One region of the Billgrantia tianxiuensis genome, then DNA from elsewhere that is predicted to be linked to it. Evidence: riboswitches for the same ligand, from Rfam matches in the RefSeq annotation. Region 1 holds a riboswitch; the other holds the start of a gene.
What was found. Region 1 has a riboswitch for thiamine pyrophosphate ahead of tenA (thiaminase II). Riboswitches for the same ligand answer to the same signal wherever they lie in the genome.
Positions count from the first base shown of each region.

Region 2: it holds a riboswitch for thiamine pyrophosphate, as region 1 does, so the genes downstream of both, EKK97_RS18970 (sodium:solute symporter family transporter) here and tenA (thiaminase II) in region 1, are expected to answer to the same signal.

Region 1 covers NZ_CP035042.1:1,516,415-1,523,800, reverse strand. The annotation lists gene EKK97_RS07135 (translocation/assembly module TamB domain-containing protein) at 1-1,878, shown strand, start outside; TPP riboswitch at 1,931-2,064, shown strand; partial or broken gene tenA (thiaminase II) at 2,144-2,811, shown strand; gene thiC (phosphomethylpyrimidine synthase ThiC) at 2,845-4,740, shown strand; gene EKK97_RS07120 (PDDEXK family nuclease) at 4,861-6,135, shown strand; gene EKK97_RS07115 (ABC transporter substrate-binding protein) at 6,122-7,369, opposite strand.
Region 2 covers NZ_CP035042.1:4,076,637-4,084,022, reverse strand. The annotation lists gene EKK97_RS18985 (GGDEF domain-containing protein) at 1-730, shown strand, start outside; gene EKK97_RS18980 (peroxidase-related enzyme) at 817-1,404, shown strand; gene EKK97_RS18975 (hypothetical protein) at 1,421-2,107, opposite strand; TPP riboswitch at 2,233-2,340, shown strand; gene EKK97_RS18970 (sodium:solute symporter family transporter) at 2,330-3,718, shown strand; gene ilvD (dihydroxy-acid dehydratase) at 3,784-5,475, shown strand; gene EKK97_RS18960 (hypothetical protein) at 5,616-5,804, shown strand; gene EKK97_RS25035 (helix-turn-helix domain-containing protein) at 5,900-6,082, opposite strand; gene EKK97_RS18950 (TAXI family TRAP transporter solute-binding subunit) at 6,476-7,386, shown strand, end outside.

The DNA of each region.
Region 1 (7,386 bases):
CAGGGCGGCGGCCGACTCGATGGCACGCTCCAGGTGCGCGATGGCCAGCCGCTGCCGGGCAGCCGGCTCGACGTCCACTCCGAAGCGCTGGGAGCCCGCTTTCTCGGCTTTCACGCCCGCGGCGACGGCCGCGCGCATCTCGTGCTCAGGCCCGGCGAGCCCGACCCCGAGGCAAGCATGGAGCTCGTCTTCGGTGAAGTGGACCTCACCCGCCTCAGCGATGGTCACCGACTGTTCCAGGCCGAGCACCTCGCGCTTGCCGCCACCGCTCGGGCGAGCCCACAGGCCACACCCCCCGCCACCGCAGAGATCGAATGGCGCGGCGCGCGCATCCCCGACGTCAGCGTGCTCGATGCCTATCTGCCGCCAACGGCACTGCTACGGCTGCACGGCGGCCGGGCCGCCAGCGATGGGGAGCTCGTGATCGCCGGGGAGCGTGCCCAGGGGCGGGCTACCCTGACGGGGGATGCCATTCGTGGCCGCCTGCTGCAGGAAGCGTTCGACGGCGAGTTGGACGTGAGCCTCGTGCTGCGCGACCTTCACCCCGCCCGCCAGCACCTCGATCTCTCCGGCAGCCGCCTGACCCTGAACGCCGCGACGAACGGCGGCGAGCCCCTGCGTACCCAGTTGGCGGTTCGCCAGGCGAGGCTCCAGGGCGGCTTCGACTGGCCCGCCAGCGAAGCGCCACGCCGGCCGCTATCCGGCACGCTGCGGCTGGACGGCCTGCTCGACCGGCTCGGCTTTCTCAACGCCTTTCTGCCCGACGAGCACGGCCTGGCCATTCAGGGCGGCGGGCGCCTGAGCGCCGACCTGCACTTCGCCGACGGCGAAGCCATGCCCGGCAGCCAGCTGCGCGTTCACTCCGAGCGGCTCGGCGCCCGCTTCCTGCACTACGAGGCCTTCGGCGACGGCTCGCTGATCGTGACGGTCAACGACCCCGGCGCCGAGTTCAGCCTGTCGCTGCCCCGCTTCGGCCTGCGCCGTCAGGCGGGCGAAGGCGCACTGATCGAGGGCCGGCTGCTGAACATTCACAGCCGGGCACGCCATTTCGATCTGCCCGAAGGGCTGCGCGAACTAAGTACGCGCATCGATCTTCCCCACCTGGCGGCAGCGGATCTCGCCGCGCTCAACGCCTACCTGCCCCAGGGCGGCGCCATCGAGCTGCTGGGCGGCCAGGCACGTCTCGCCACCCATCTGCAGCTCGAAGGCATGCGCGCCAGCGGCCGGCTGACGCTACATGCACCGGATGCCCGGCTCGCCCTGCACGAGCAGACCCTCGAGGGCGCTCTGCACCTGGAGACCCGGCTTGCCGACGGCGACCTGGAGAGTCTCGACTTCGACGTCTCCGGCTCGCGGCTCAGTCTCGACGGCGTGCGCCTGGCGGACGCCGGCGGCAGCCTCAGCCACGGCTGGTGGGCGCGGCTCGAGCTGCCCGAGGGGCGCATGCGCTGGGAGCGGCCGCTGGAACTCGACGCCCAACTGGAACTGGCCATGCGCGACAGCGGCCTGCTGGTCAATCTGCTCGTCGATGCCGCCCGCGAGCAACGCTGGTTGCGCGAACGCCTCACCCTCGGCGAGGTACGCGGAGAGGCACGGGTCATGCTGAACGACGACACCGTACGGCTGGAGAACCTCGCCGTGCAGGCCGGCACACGCCTGGAACTGCTCGCCAATCTAGCCCTGCGCGACTCGCAGCTGGCCGGCCGCGCCTTTGCCCGCTACGGGCCCCTGCGGCTGGGCATCGAGCTGGATGGCGAACGCCGCCGCTGGCAGCTACGCAATGCCCGATCGTGGTACGCCAGCGGCCAACCCGCCAGCGAGCTGACATTGCCCGATAGCGGGACCTGGTTCGAACGGCTGGAGGTGCAGGCCGAATGAGCCAAGTGGCCCGTATGGCTGGAAACCGGCCGCCGACCTGCTAGACTGGCCACAACGCTTGACGGGGTGCCGGTGGAACCGGCTGAGATCGCCATACGACATGTCTGCTTCAGACGCGTCGTCACGGCGGGGCCCGTTGAACCTGATCCGGCTCGTACCGGCGTAGGAATCAAGCGGTGGCCAGGGCGCCAGTCCCCCCTTCTCAGCCCTGACCCACTCTTCTCCCCTTCGCCCCGCTCCGGATCCGTTCACACCCGGAGGCAAGATGGGCTATCGCTTCACCGACCTGACCCGCGCCTGCCACGACGAATGGCGCGCCTACATCGAGCACGACTTCGTCCGCGGCCTGGGCACCGGCACCCTCCCGAAGACGCCTTTCGCCACTATCTGCAGCAGGACTACCTGTTTCTGATCCACTTCGCCCGAGCCTACGCGCTGGCCGCCTACAAGAGCCGCACCCTGGCCGATCTGCGCCAGGCCCACGAGGGGCTCAAGGCCATCGTCGACGTGGAACTGGGCCTGCACGTGGGTTACTGCCGCGAGTGGGGCATCACTGAGTCGCAACTGGCCGCGCTACCCGAGGCGCGGGCCACCATGGCCTATACCCGCTACGTGCTGGATACCGGTAACCGTGGCGACCTGCTAGATCTGCATGTGGCACTTGCCCCTTGCCTAGTGGGCTACGGCGAGATCGCCAACTGGCTGAACGCCCAAGACTCCACCGTACGCGGCGACGCCAATCCCTATGAGGCCTGGATCGCCATGTACGAGAGCGAGGAGTTCCAGGCCGCCATGCGCGCCGAGCTCGAATGGCTCGACACCCGACTGGCCGATGTCACCCCGGCACGCTTCGACGAGCTCGTCGAGGTTTTCCGCGACGCCACACGGCTCGAGATCGATTTCTGGCAGATGGGGCTCGACCGCAGCCTCTGACTCACCGACAACAATGCACCAAGGATCCCTACCATGAGCAAGACCGCCCACTTCCTCGCCGAGACCGCCAAGGTCGACGAGGCCGCCATCCAGCCGCTGCCCGGCTCGCGCAAGGTCTACGTCGAGGGCTCGCGGCCCGACATCCGCGTGCCCTTCCGCGAGATCTCGCTGTCGCCGACCAAGACCTCCGGCATGGGCCCGGATGAGCAGAACCCGCCGCTGCTGGTCTACGACACTTCCGGCCCCTACACCGACCCGGCGGCCGAAATCGACCTGCGCCGCGGCCTGCCCGAGCTGCGCCGCGCCTGGATCGACGAGCGCGGCGACACCGAGTTCCTCGACGGCCCCACCAGCGAGTACGGCAAGCGCCGCGCCAACGACCCGACCCTGGCCCAGTTGCGCTTCGACCTGACCCGCACGCCGCGCCGCGCCAAGCCCGGGAAGAACGTCACCCAACTGCACTACGCCCGCCAGGGCATCATTACGCCGGAGATGGAGTTCATCGCCATCCGCGAGAACCAGCGCCGCCAGGCCTTGGGCACCGCCGAGGTGGAGCGCATCCTCGGCCATCAGCATGCGGGCCAGGGTTTCGGCGCCAGGCTACCCGAAGAGATCACGCCGGAGTTTGTGCGCGCCGAGGTAGCCGCCGGCCGGGCCATCATCCCTTGCAACATCAACCACCCCGAGTCCGAGCCGATGATCATCGGCCGCAACTTTCTGGTGAAGATCAACGGCAACCTGGGCAACTCGGCGGTGACCTCCTCCATCGAGGAGGAAGTCGACAAGATGACCTGGGGCATCCGCTGGGGGGCGGACACCATCATGGACCTCTCCACCGGCCAGAACATCCACGAGACCCGCGAGTGGATCATCCGCAACTCGCCGGTGCCGATCGGCACGGTGCCGATCTACCAGGCCCTGGAGAAGGTCAACGGCGTGGCCGAGAATCTTACCTGGGAGGTGTTCCGCGACACCCTGATCGAGCAGGCCGAGCAGGGCGTGGACTACTTCACCATCCACGCCGGGGTGCTGCTGCGCTACGTGCCGCTGACCGCCAAGCGCGTCACCGGCATCGTCTCCCGTGGTGGCTCGATCATGGCCAAGTGGTGCCTGTTCCACCACCAGGAGAGCTTCCTCTACACCCACTTCGAGGAGATCTGCCAGATCTGCAAGCAGTACGACGTGGCCTTCTCGCTGGGCGACGGCCTGCGTCCCGGCTCGGTGGCCGACGCCAACGACGAGGCGCAGATGGCCGAGCTCAAGACCCTCGGCGAGCTGACCCGCATCGCCTGGAAGCACGACGTGCAGGTGATGATCGAAGGCCCCGGCCACGTGCCCATGCACCTGGTCAAGGAGAACATGGACAAGCAGCTGGAGTACTGCGACGAGGCGCCCTTCTATACCCTCGGCCCGCTGGTCACCGACATCGCCCCGGGCTATGACCACATCACCTCCGGCATCGGCGCGGCGATGATCGGCTGGTTCGGCTGCGCTATGCTGTGCTACGTCACCCCCAAGGAGCATCTCGGCCTGCCCAACAAGGATGACGTCAAGACCGGCATCATCACCTACAAGATCGCCGCTCATGCGGCAGACCTGGCCAAGGGCCATCCGGCCGCCCAGCGCCGCGACAACGCCCTGTCCAAAGCGCGCTTCGAGTTCCGCTGGGAGGACCAGTTCAACCTCGGCCTGGACCCGGACACTGCCCGCGAGTACCACGACGAGACCCTGCCCAAGGACTCCGCCAAGGTGGCCCACTTCTGCTCCATGTGCGGCCCCAAGTTCTGCTCCATGAAGATCACCCAGGAAGTGCGCGACTACGCCGCCGAGCACGGCCTCACCGGCGACGCCGATGCGGTGATGAAGGGCATGGAGGAGCAGGCGGAGAAGTTCCGCCAGCAGGGCGCGGAACTCTACAAGGAGGTGTGATTGTCCTTCGCCTGACACACGCCGGCCCAAGTGGCCGGCGTGTTTTTTTGCCGTCGCAGGCGACAGCACGGAGCGCTCGGATGTAGCCTGTAGGGAGATGGAGACCAGGGGAGCGAGTCCATGCCACATCTGCACGTCGCGCTGGTAACAGAGCGCCCCGAGGCAAGCCTGATCCCGATACTGCAATTGCGTCCACAGCGAATCGTATTGATACCATGCCACTCATCGCCACAGGCGACCGAACGGCTGGTGATCCTGTTGCGCCATGAGCTGCCCAGGGATACCAGGATCGAGGCATATCCCAGCCTTCCCTCGGACGAGCCGCGACGTTGCGCCGAATACGCCGATGCCTTGGCCGATACCCTCTACCGCCAGCAGTTCGATACTCCTTCCCTCACAGTCACCCTGGACGTAGGCGGATGCCGTACGCTCATTGCCCTGCTGTTCCAGCAGGCACTGCAACGCTGCGCCGCCGATCTGCTGTATGCCGACGTCAAGGCCGGGGCTATCTACCGCCTGTCACATGACGATCCCGGCTCGGCTCCCGAGGTCATGGCCATCGAACCGGTACTCGACATCGATCGTTACCTGCAGGCCAATGGCCGCAAGCGCGTCAGGGCGCTGTCCGACAGCATGGAGTGGCGTTCGTCTTGCATGCAGCGTAGATCCCTGACGCGCCACTTGGCCCAGCACGCCGACCGGCTCGCCTCCCTGCTCGGCGAGCTGCACGATATGGTGCATGGTGATGGCGGCGTGCTGGAGAACCCTGACCCGCATGCGTCTCCCCGGCTACGGACCGGCGCTGAACACCAGCGACTCCATGTCGCCCCCCGTTTTCCCGCCACCGATGCCTTGACGGCGCTGAGCGAGGCCGGTCTGCTCGAATGGGACAACCAGGCCCCCTGCAGCCTCTCCATTACCTCGCTGGAAGGCGCTCATTACCTGGGCGGCGGCTGGCTGACGGAATATGCCTGGCTCAGCGCTCAGGAAGCCCGGCTCTCTCAAGTGTGTAGTGGTGCCCATCTCCTCGATCTGAACGTCGATCGCAACGACAGGCCGGTAGTGCCCAGTTGCCTGGCGGTGGAGCGCAATCAACTGCTGTTCATCGAATGCCTGATCGCCCGCCCCGGGGCGGAGGACTGCCTGGAACAGGGCCTGAAACGCCTGCATGGGATGCTCAATCACTCAGCGGGACTCAACGCCACTCGGGTTCTGCTTGCCTGTGGGGAGTTCGACAAAGCCAGCCAGCGGCTTACCGAACTGCAGCGCATACAAGGTATGCATGTGGCAGTGGTGGAGGGTGAGGAGCTCAAGCACCTTCCCGCCCTGCTGGCGAACTGGAAGGATAACGGCAGCTGGCCTGAGGCCGTGCCGATGCCCCTCAACCCTCGCTGATCACTTGATACATGCGCTGCTGGGCACTTTGGCTGGAAATACTCTCGTCATCGAAGAACTCGGCCAGGATTCCTATCCAGGCAGCCACTTGATGCGATGGCATCGCCCGCGAGTGCACCTCGGTTCGATATTTTTCCTTGATCAGCTCCTGCAACCCCCGCTGCCCACAGCTATCGAGTTCGCCAGGGTCGACATCGAGTCGCGTCGGCAGGGCTCCCTTGAGACGACTGAATGCAATCTGGTTGTCGGGCTCGAAGACCATACGGGCGAACTCCTGTTGCGCCTGGGTTTCGCCCTCCCGAGCCGTCAGAGGAAAGGCAAACGCATCGAGCACCATGAAGTAGGCGATCGAGGTCCCCGGGGTGAAGGTGCAACCGAAATCCCGATCGGCGCGATAACCCAACAACGTGAGCTCGCCCTTGACCCAATCGCCCATGAACTGCATGCCGGCTTCACCGCGTCCAATCGCTGCGGCAGCATCGGCCCAGGATTTTCCTTCGCGCGCTGCCGGCGGAGGAGCATAGCGAGAGATACGGCGCAACAGATCGAGGGCATCCAGCATTTCCTCGTCGAGCACAGCCTCCGCCTCGCCATTGAAGACCCTCTCGTAACCGTCAGATCCCATGGCGTAATACATGATGCCGTGGAAAAGCAGTGCGATTTCCCAAGGCTCTGCCCCGATGGCGATAGGCTGGTAGCCCGCCGCTTCGATACGCTCGGCAGCCGTGAGGATTTCCTCCCAGCTCTCGGGCACCTCGAGACCCACCTCATCGAAGATCGCCTGACTGGTCCAAAGCCAGTTCTCGACATGAATATTGGAAGGGGCGAAATACACTTTTCCCTCGTGGCTGATCCGCTCGAGCACGAAGTTGGGCAGTCGCTCGTGCCAGCCCTGCTCCCGGGCGACCGGCTCGATATCCTGAACGACGCCGAAATCGCGCAACTCCCTGGAGCTGGCAGCAACATTCCACTGCATGACGGCCGGCGGATAACCGTGGGCAATGCGATCGCTGACGACTCTCTTCAGGGCCGCCTCGTTCTCGGCAGCCAGGTCCACCCAGCGGTTACCCGCTCCAATCCAAGCCTGCCGGTAGACATCGAGCGCCGCCGCTTCGCTCCTGGACGTCCAGTAATGCACGATATCGACAGTGTGGCCAGCAGCGGGATCGTCACCGTGAACGTCGGCAAACGTCACGGCTGCAGCCAGACATAGACCTTTCAATAGCCGCTTCATGGAGTTTCCTTCTTGTT
Region 2 (7,386 bases), 2.5 Mb from region 1:
CAGCGAGTATGCGCTGGAGCTGGGTGCGGCCTTTGGCTTCCTGCTGCTGGCCTTCGGTCTGGCCTGCAAGATCAGCCGGCTGAAGCGGGCCAAGCTGGCGGCGGAACGCGAAACCTACGAGCTGCAGCGCTCCCTCAGTCAGCAGCTCGAGACCCAGGTAAATGAGCGCACCCAGGAACTGGAGGAAGCCAACCAGCGGCTGGCCGCCATGGTGCGAACGGATCCGCTGACGGGGCTGCTCAACCGGCGCCAGTTCGAGACGTTGCTCAGCGAGGAGATTCTGCGCCATCAGCGCGACGACAAACCGCTGTTGTTCGCCATGATGGATATCGACGACTTTAAGTTGTTCAACGATACCTATGGCCACCAGGCCGGCGACGAGGTGCTGATCGAGGTCAGCAAGCTGCTCAGGGCGCACTTTCGCCGGGCCGGTGACAGGCTGTTCCGCCTGGGAGGGGAGGAGTTCGGCATTCTGCTGGAAGCCGATTCGCTGGAAGCGGGGCAGTTTGCCCTCGAACGCTTTCGTCATTCTCTCCAGCAATTGCAGATCCCGCATAAGAAATCGCGCCATGGCGTCGTGACCGCTTCCTTCGGGCTGGTGTGCTGCAGCGACTACCGTCAGGCGCCCTCGGCCATGGCGCTGTATCGTCAGGCAGACCAGGCGATGTACGAGGCCAAGGAACTTAGCCGCAACCGGGTGGTGACGCGCTCATTGCTGGAGAAGGCTTGAACGGGGTAGGGCCGATATGCATGGACATTTCGTTGACGTTAACGTTAACTGACATGAGCGAAGTGACAACGACAAGAGATAACGCCATGCCAGCACCACTCAGCCGCTTTCCGGTACCCGAATCGATCCAGGACCTGCCCGAAGACATATGCGATGCCATTCTCGCCGTGCAAGAGAAGGCCGGCTTCGTGCCTAACGTCTTTTTGATGCTGGCGCATCGTCCCGACGAGTTCCGCGCCTTCTTCGCCTACCACGATGCGCTGATGGAACGGGAGTCCGACACCCTCACCAAGGCGGAGAAGGAGATGATCGTGGTGGCCACCAGTGCCCGCAACCGTTGCCTCTACTGTGTGGTAGCCCACGGCGCGCTGGTGCGCATCTACAGCAAGGATCCGCTGCTGGCCGACCAAGTGGCGATCAACCACCGCACCGCGCCGCTCAGCGAACGTCACCGAGTGATGCTCGATTTCGCCCTGCACTGCGGCCTGGAGGTAGGGGAACTCACCGACGAATGGCAGGCGCGTCTCACCGAGGTCGGCTTCACCCATGACGACATCTGGGATATCGGCGCCATCACCGCCTTCTTCGGCCTCTCCAACCGCCTGGTCACCCTCACCGGCACGCCGCCCAACCCTGAGTTCTACCTGATGGGACGGGTGCCGAGGGAGAAGTGAGAAGAGAAGCGAGGGCTCAGCGTGTAGGGGCCAGGTGGCGGCACGCCTCCAACAGCATCAGTACCGGCTCGAGCTGGCTGACGTGTAGAACGAGTACGCTGTCACCGGATGCGCCCTCGGCGGGGCACACCACGGCGAACTCGCCCTCCTCGAGATGGAACTCGTGAATCTCGCGAGCGCCATCCGGTGTTTGGCAGTGGATCGAGCGGTAGCTGTCGTCCTCGCCGTAAGTCAGGCGGTGATAGACCTTGAAGAAGGTGTACAGCGAAAGGCCACGCTCGAAGGCGGGCCAGCGGGCGGGAATGGTGCGCGTCTCTTCGTCGAGCACCTGCCCTTTGGCCTCGGCGGCAGCGATGGCCTCGGCCAGCGGCCCGGCCAGCAACGACGTCTCGTCATGCGGTAATGGGGCGGCTTTCTCGAAGGCCTGCTGGAAGTGCAGGCGCACCCGATCGAGTTCGTCGAGTGAGGCAATGCGCTTGTCGCTATGGGCCAGGTCGGCCGGGTCGAAGCCTCCGTTCTCCCAGCCATGGATGACGCGCAGCGTCAGATGGCCGCCAGCCAATGGCTCGCAGACCAGCGCCTGCAGTGCGACCCGCAGGTGCAACTGGCGCTCGACGGCCAGGTTGTCGAAAGCGGAGTAGGGGTCGGCAAAGATGTGATGAAGGCGCCCTGGGGCGTGTTCCTTGGCTTCGCTGAATGGCATGACAGGTTCCCTGCGGGGAGGAGTGTCTGGTTTTTTCGCTGTTATATCAGTTATATCATTCCAGGGGCTCGAGGTCATATCGGCCCGTATGGGGCCAGCTTGAGCCTTGCGAAGAAAAATTCATTCACTGTCGCCAGGGGAGTCTCGCTGCGGCGAGGCTGAGAGAGCGCCTACGCTGACCCTGGAACCTGATCCGGTTCATGCCGGCGGAGGAAGTGCGACATGTCATACCTGACGTCTGCCGTACTCGGCGCGGCGCTGCTATGCTTTGCGCTACTGGGCCTGCGGGCTCGCCGGGCCGACGGCCCCCTCGACGACTACGTCACCGCCCGCAATTCCCAGTCTGCCTCGACCTTGGGGTTGTCGTTCCTGGCTTCTGGGATGGGAGCATGGATCCTCTTCGCGCCGCCGGAGATCGGTGCCTTCGTCGGCCCGGTGGCGCTGGCGGGCTACGCCATCGGTTCAGCGCTGCCGTTCATCGTGCTGGGGCTCTACGGCCCCGCGATTCGTCGCCACCTGCCTGAAGGGCGCAGCATCGGCGAGTTCGCCGAGGCGTGCTACGGCGCCGGCGTGCGCCGCTGGGTATCGCTGATCTCGATTCTCTACATGGCCTGCTTTCTTGCCGCCGAACTGACCGCCATCGGGGCGATCACCGCGCTGCTTTCCGACGTGCCCCCCGCGCTGGTGGTGATCGGCGTGGCCGTGACCACGCTGCTCTATACCGCCATCGGTGGGCTGCGTGCGAGCCTGGCCACGGATCGCTGGCAGGCCTGGCTGCTGATCGTGTTGTTGCTGGTGGTGGGCGGCGTGGCGCTCGTACGCCTGCCCGAAATGCCTGTCCAGGCGGCCTTGCCGGCCATTCCCGTCGGCAGCGCGCTGGGCGTGGCGCTGACGCTGATCATCGCCGTGACCGCGGCCAACCTGTTCCATCAAGGTTACTGGCAGCGGGTCTGGGCGGCTCGCGACGAGCGTGCCCTCAACCGCGGTGCCTGGCTGGGCGGGGCGACCACCGTGGCGGTGGTCGCCCTGGTGGGTGGGCTTGGCATGTTGGCGGCGATGAGTGGCGTGTCGCTCGGCGAGCCGCCGATTCCCTTCTTTGCCCTGTTGGCCGAAGCGCCGGGTTGGCTGGCGTTGCCGGCCCTGGTACTGGCGGTCACTCTGGTCGCCTCCAGCGTCGATACCCTGCAGAACGGTATTGCTTCGCTGGCGGTGGCGGGGTCGGGCAGGCGAGGGTTATCCATCGGTGCGGCGCGGCTGGTCACCGTGGTGCTGATGGTGCCGGTGGTGATCGTGGCGCTGCAAGGGCTCTCGGTGCTGCGGCTGTTCCTGATCGCCGATCTGCTGTGTGCCGCCATCGTGGTGCCGGTGCTGCTGGGACTGTGGCAGCGTATGACGCCGCTGGCGGCAGTGGCGGGAGGCGTGGCGGGCATGCTCGGCGCGATTCTGCCGGGCTGGGTGGCATACGGCAGCGCTGCGGCGGGTGTGTTGGCGGCGAGCTTTCCCGATAGCATTCCCACGCTGCCGCCCTTCCTCGGGGCACTGGTGGCTTCGACTCTGGTCAGCCTGACGATCGCCTGGCTCAAGCCCCGCGCCATGCCGCGCACCGTCTGAGCATTTGCCAGAAGGCGCCATAACGACCAACCTCAGGGGTGCGTAACCGAAACGGAGAGCGCCCCATGAGCGATACCCCGGACCCGCGCCGTCGCCACTCCGCCCCGGTGGTGGATGGTGTCGGCAAGTCTGCCAGCCGTGCCATGCTGCGCGCGGTGGGCTTTTCCGACGAGGACTTCAGCAAGCCCCAGGTGGGCATCGCCTCGACCTGGAGCATGGTCACACCGTGCAACAGCCACATTCATGAGCTGGCCGAGCGAGCCCGCGACGGCGCCGATGCGGCCGGTGGCAAGGGCGTGATCTTCAACACCATCACCATCTCCGACGGCATTGCCAACGGCACCGAGGGAATGAAGTACTCGCTGGTCTCGCGCGAGGTGATCGCCGATTCCATCGAGACCGTGGCTGGTTGCGAGGGCTTCGATGGGCTGGTGGCCATCGGCGGCTGCGACAAGAACATGCCGGGTTGCCTGATCGGCCTGGCGCGCTTGAATCGCCCCAGTGTGTTCGTCTATGGCGGCACCATTCGGCCCGGTGCCAACCGCACCGACATCGTCTCGGTATTCGAGGCCATGGGCGCCCACGGCCGCGGCGACATCGACCGGATCGAGCTGAAGCAGATCGAGGAAACGGCAATTCCCGGTCCCGGCTCCTGCGGTGGCATGTACACCGCCAATACCATGGCCTCGGCGATCGAGGCGCTGGGCATGAGCCTGCCCGGCAGCTCGGCGCAGGAGGCGGTGTCCCAGGCCAAGCGCGCCGATTGCGAGGCGGCCGGTGCCGCCGTGCTCGAACTGCTCGAGCGCGACCTCAAGCCCTCCGACATCATGACTCGCCAGGCGTTCGAGAACGCCATCACCGTGGTCATTGCCTTGGGCGGCTCCACCAATGCGGTGCTGCACCTGATCGCCATGGCCAGTGCCGTGGGCGTGCCGCTGTCGCTTGCCGATTTCACCGCGATTGGCCGCCGCGTGCCGGTGCTGGCCGACCTGCGCCCCAGCGGGCGCTACATGATGAGCGAGCTGGTCGAGATCGGTGGCATCCAGCCGTTGATGAAGACTCTGCTCGAGGCTGGCATGCTGCACGGCGATTGTCTCACGGTGACGGGGCGCACGCTGGCCGAGAACCTGGCCGGAGTCGAACCCTACCCCGAGGGTCAGCAGATCGTCGCACCGCTGGATGCCCCGCTGAAGGAGGAGAGCCACCTGCGCATCCTCTACGGTAACCTGGCGCCCCAAGGAGCGGTGGCCAAGATCAGCGGCAAGGAGGGCACCCGGTTTTCCGGCAGTGCCCGGGTATTCGGCTCGGAGGAGGAGGCCCAGGCGCGCATCGACGACGGCACCGTAGCTGCAGGCGACGTGGTGGTGATCCGCTACGAGGGCCCCAGGGGTGGCCCGGGGATGCGTGAGATGCTCACGCCGACTTCGGCGATCATGGGCCGCGGCCTGGGCAATTCGGTGGCGCTGATCACCGATGGGCGCTTCTCCGGCGGCAGCCACGGCTTCGTAGTGGGACATGTCTCGCCCGAAGCCTTCGATGGCGGCCCGCTGGCGCTGGTGGAGGATGGCGACGCCATCACCATCGACGCCGAGGCCGATACCATCGAGCTGCATGTCGATGAGGGAGAGCTTGCCCGCCGCCGTGCGGCTTGGCGACAGCCCGAGCCGCGCTACACTCGCGGCGTACTGGCCAAGTATGCGCGCACGGTCAGCTCGGCCTCGACCGGGGCGGTCACGGACCTGCCCAAGGAGCCATGAGCCATGAGCCATGAGCCAAGAACCAAGTGCCAGGAGGCCCCGTTTGGCTTTCCGGCAGAGCTTGGCTAGCTTGATCGAGTACGGATGCGGGGTGCCGCACCGTGCGAGACGAGTCCAATCGCAACGCTCAGGGAGGTCCTATGAAAAAGGCGAGCAACAAGCAGGCGCGGGTGGAACCCATCTACGAGGCGAGCGACCTCAACCAGACGGTAATCGGCTGGAACGTAGTCGACGAATCGGATCCCGACAACGAGGTGGTCGTCTCCGAGCACGAGACTCAGAGGGAGGCCATTCAGGCCGCCGAGGCATTCGAGCAGCGTGAGAACTGAGTGCCGCCGTTTTCTCTGGCGGCGTCAAAACGACGCCTCGTCCTTGGACGAGGCGTCGATGTGTCTGAGCCAATCACAACGGGAACCCGGCGGCCCTAGTAGTTCAAGGCGCCTTCCGGATCGATGGTGTGATAGACGAGGCGTAGCTCATCGAGCGAGAGATGCTCGAGGCGGCCGGCCAGCAGATCGCTGATCTTCTGTGCCGGAAGTCCGGCGCGGCGAGCGATCTCGCGGCAGCCGAGGTCGGATACGGCGATGAGCCGTGTAACGATGCGCATCAGGCGTGTGCGCTTTTCCAAATCCCTGACATCGAGGTCAGGGCAACTTCGCGGGGGTCGAGAGGTTCCGCGTTGGAAGTGTGTCGTGCCGTACTCATGATTCTCCAGTGGGCGGTTGCGACAACCACATCATGGGGGCATTTCGGCAATTTTGCCAGTGCCGATTCGCGACTTTTTCGTGACGCTGCGACGCATGCTGCTCAGTGCACGCCCCGACGGCCTGTCGGGCTAAACCGACCTTGGTGGGATTGCCGAAAATCCTTCAGAACGTAGAAACTATCGATTAGCCTCTCAGTGCAGGGGCGTGCTAGCTTTTGTCAGGTAAACGACCGGTTTCCCCGGTGCGTTCCAGGAACAACCATAAACGATCCGGTTTCAGGACGGAGGAGACTCATGCGCGCTCTCAAATATGTCGCGGCCGCTTCGCTGATGGCCACGGCCCCCCTGGCCGCTGCCCAGCAGCTCTCGATCGCCACTGGCGGCACCGGCGGCGTCTACTATCCGATCGGCGGCGGTCTTGCCGAGATGATCAACAACCACATCGAGGGAGCCAGCGCCACGGCGGAGGTCACCGGCGCCTCGGTGGAGAACATGGGCCTGATCATGCGCGGTGACGCCGACCTGGCGCTGGTGCTGGCCGATACCGCCTACCAGGCCTACAGCGGCTCCGGCGACTTCGAAGGTCGCCAGATCGAGAACACCCGCGCCCTGGCGTCGGTCTATCCCAACGCGGTGCAGCTTGTCACCCTGGCCGATTCCGACATCCAGTCGCTTGAGGATCTCAAGGGCAAGCGCGTCTCCGTCGGCGCGCCGGGCAGCGGCACCGAGCTCAACGCGCGTGCCCTGTTGGAGGCCAACGGCATCACCTATGACGATTTCACGCCGCAACGCCTGAACTTCAACGAGACCGCCGACGCCATCCGCGACGGTGACATCGACGCGGGCTTCTGGAGCGTGGGACCGCCCACCAGCTCGATCCTCAACCTGGCTGCCACGCGCGACATTCGCCTGATCGGCTTCTCCGATGAAGAGATCGAGAACGCCCGCGAGGCCGAGCCGGTCTTCGCGCCATACGAGCTGCGCGCCGGCATGTACGAAGGCATGGACGAGGCGGTGCGGACCATCAGCATCCCCAACGTGCTGGTCGTCAACGCCGATATGGACGAAGAGCTGGCCTACGAGCTGACCAAGCTGCTGTTCGAGCGTACCGACGAGCTGATCGCGGTGCATCCGGCGGCCAACGACACCACCGTCGAGTTCAGCATCGACTCCACTCCGGTTCCCTTCCACGACGGCGCGCTGCG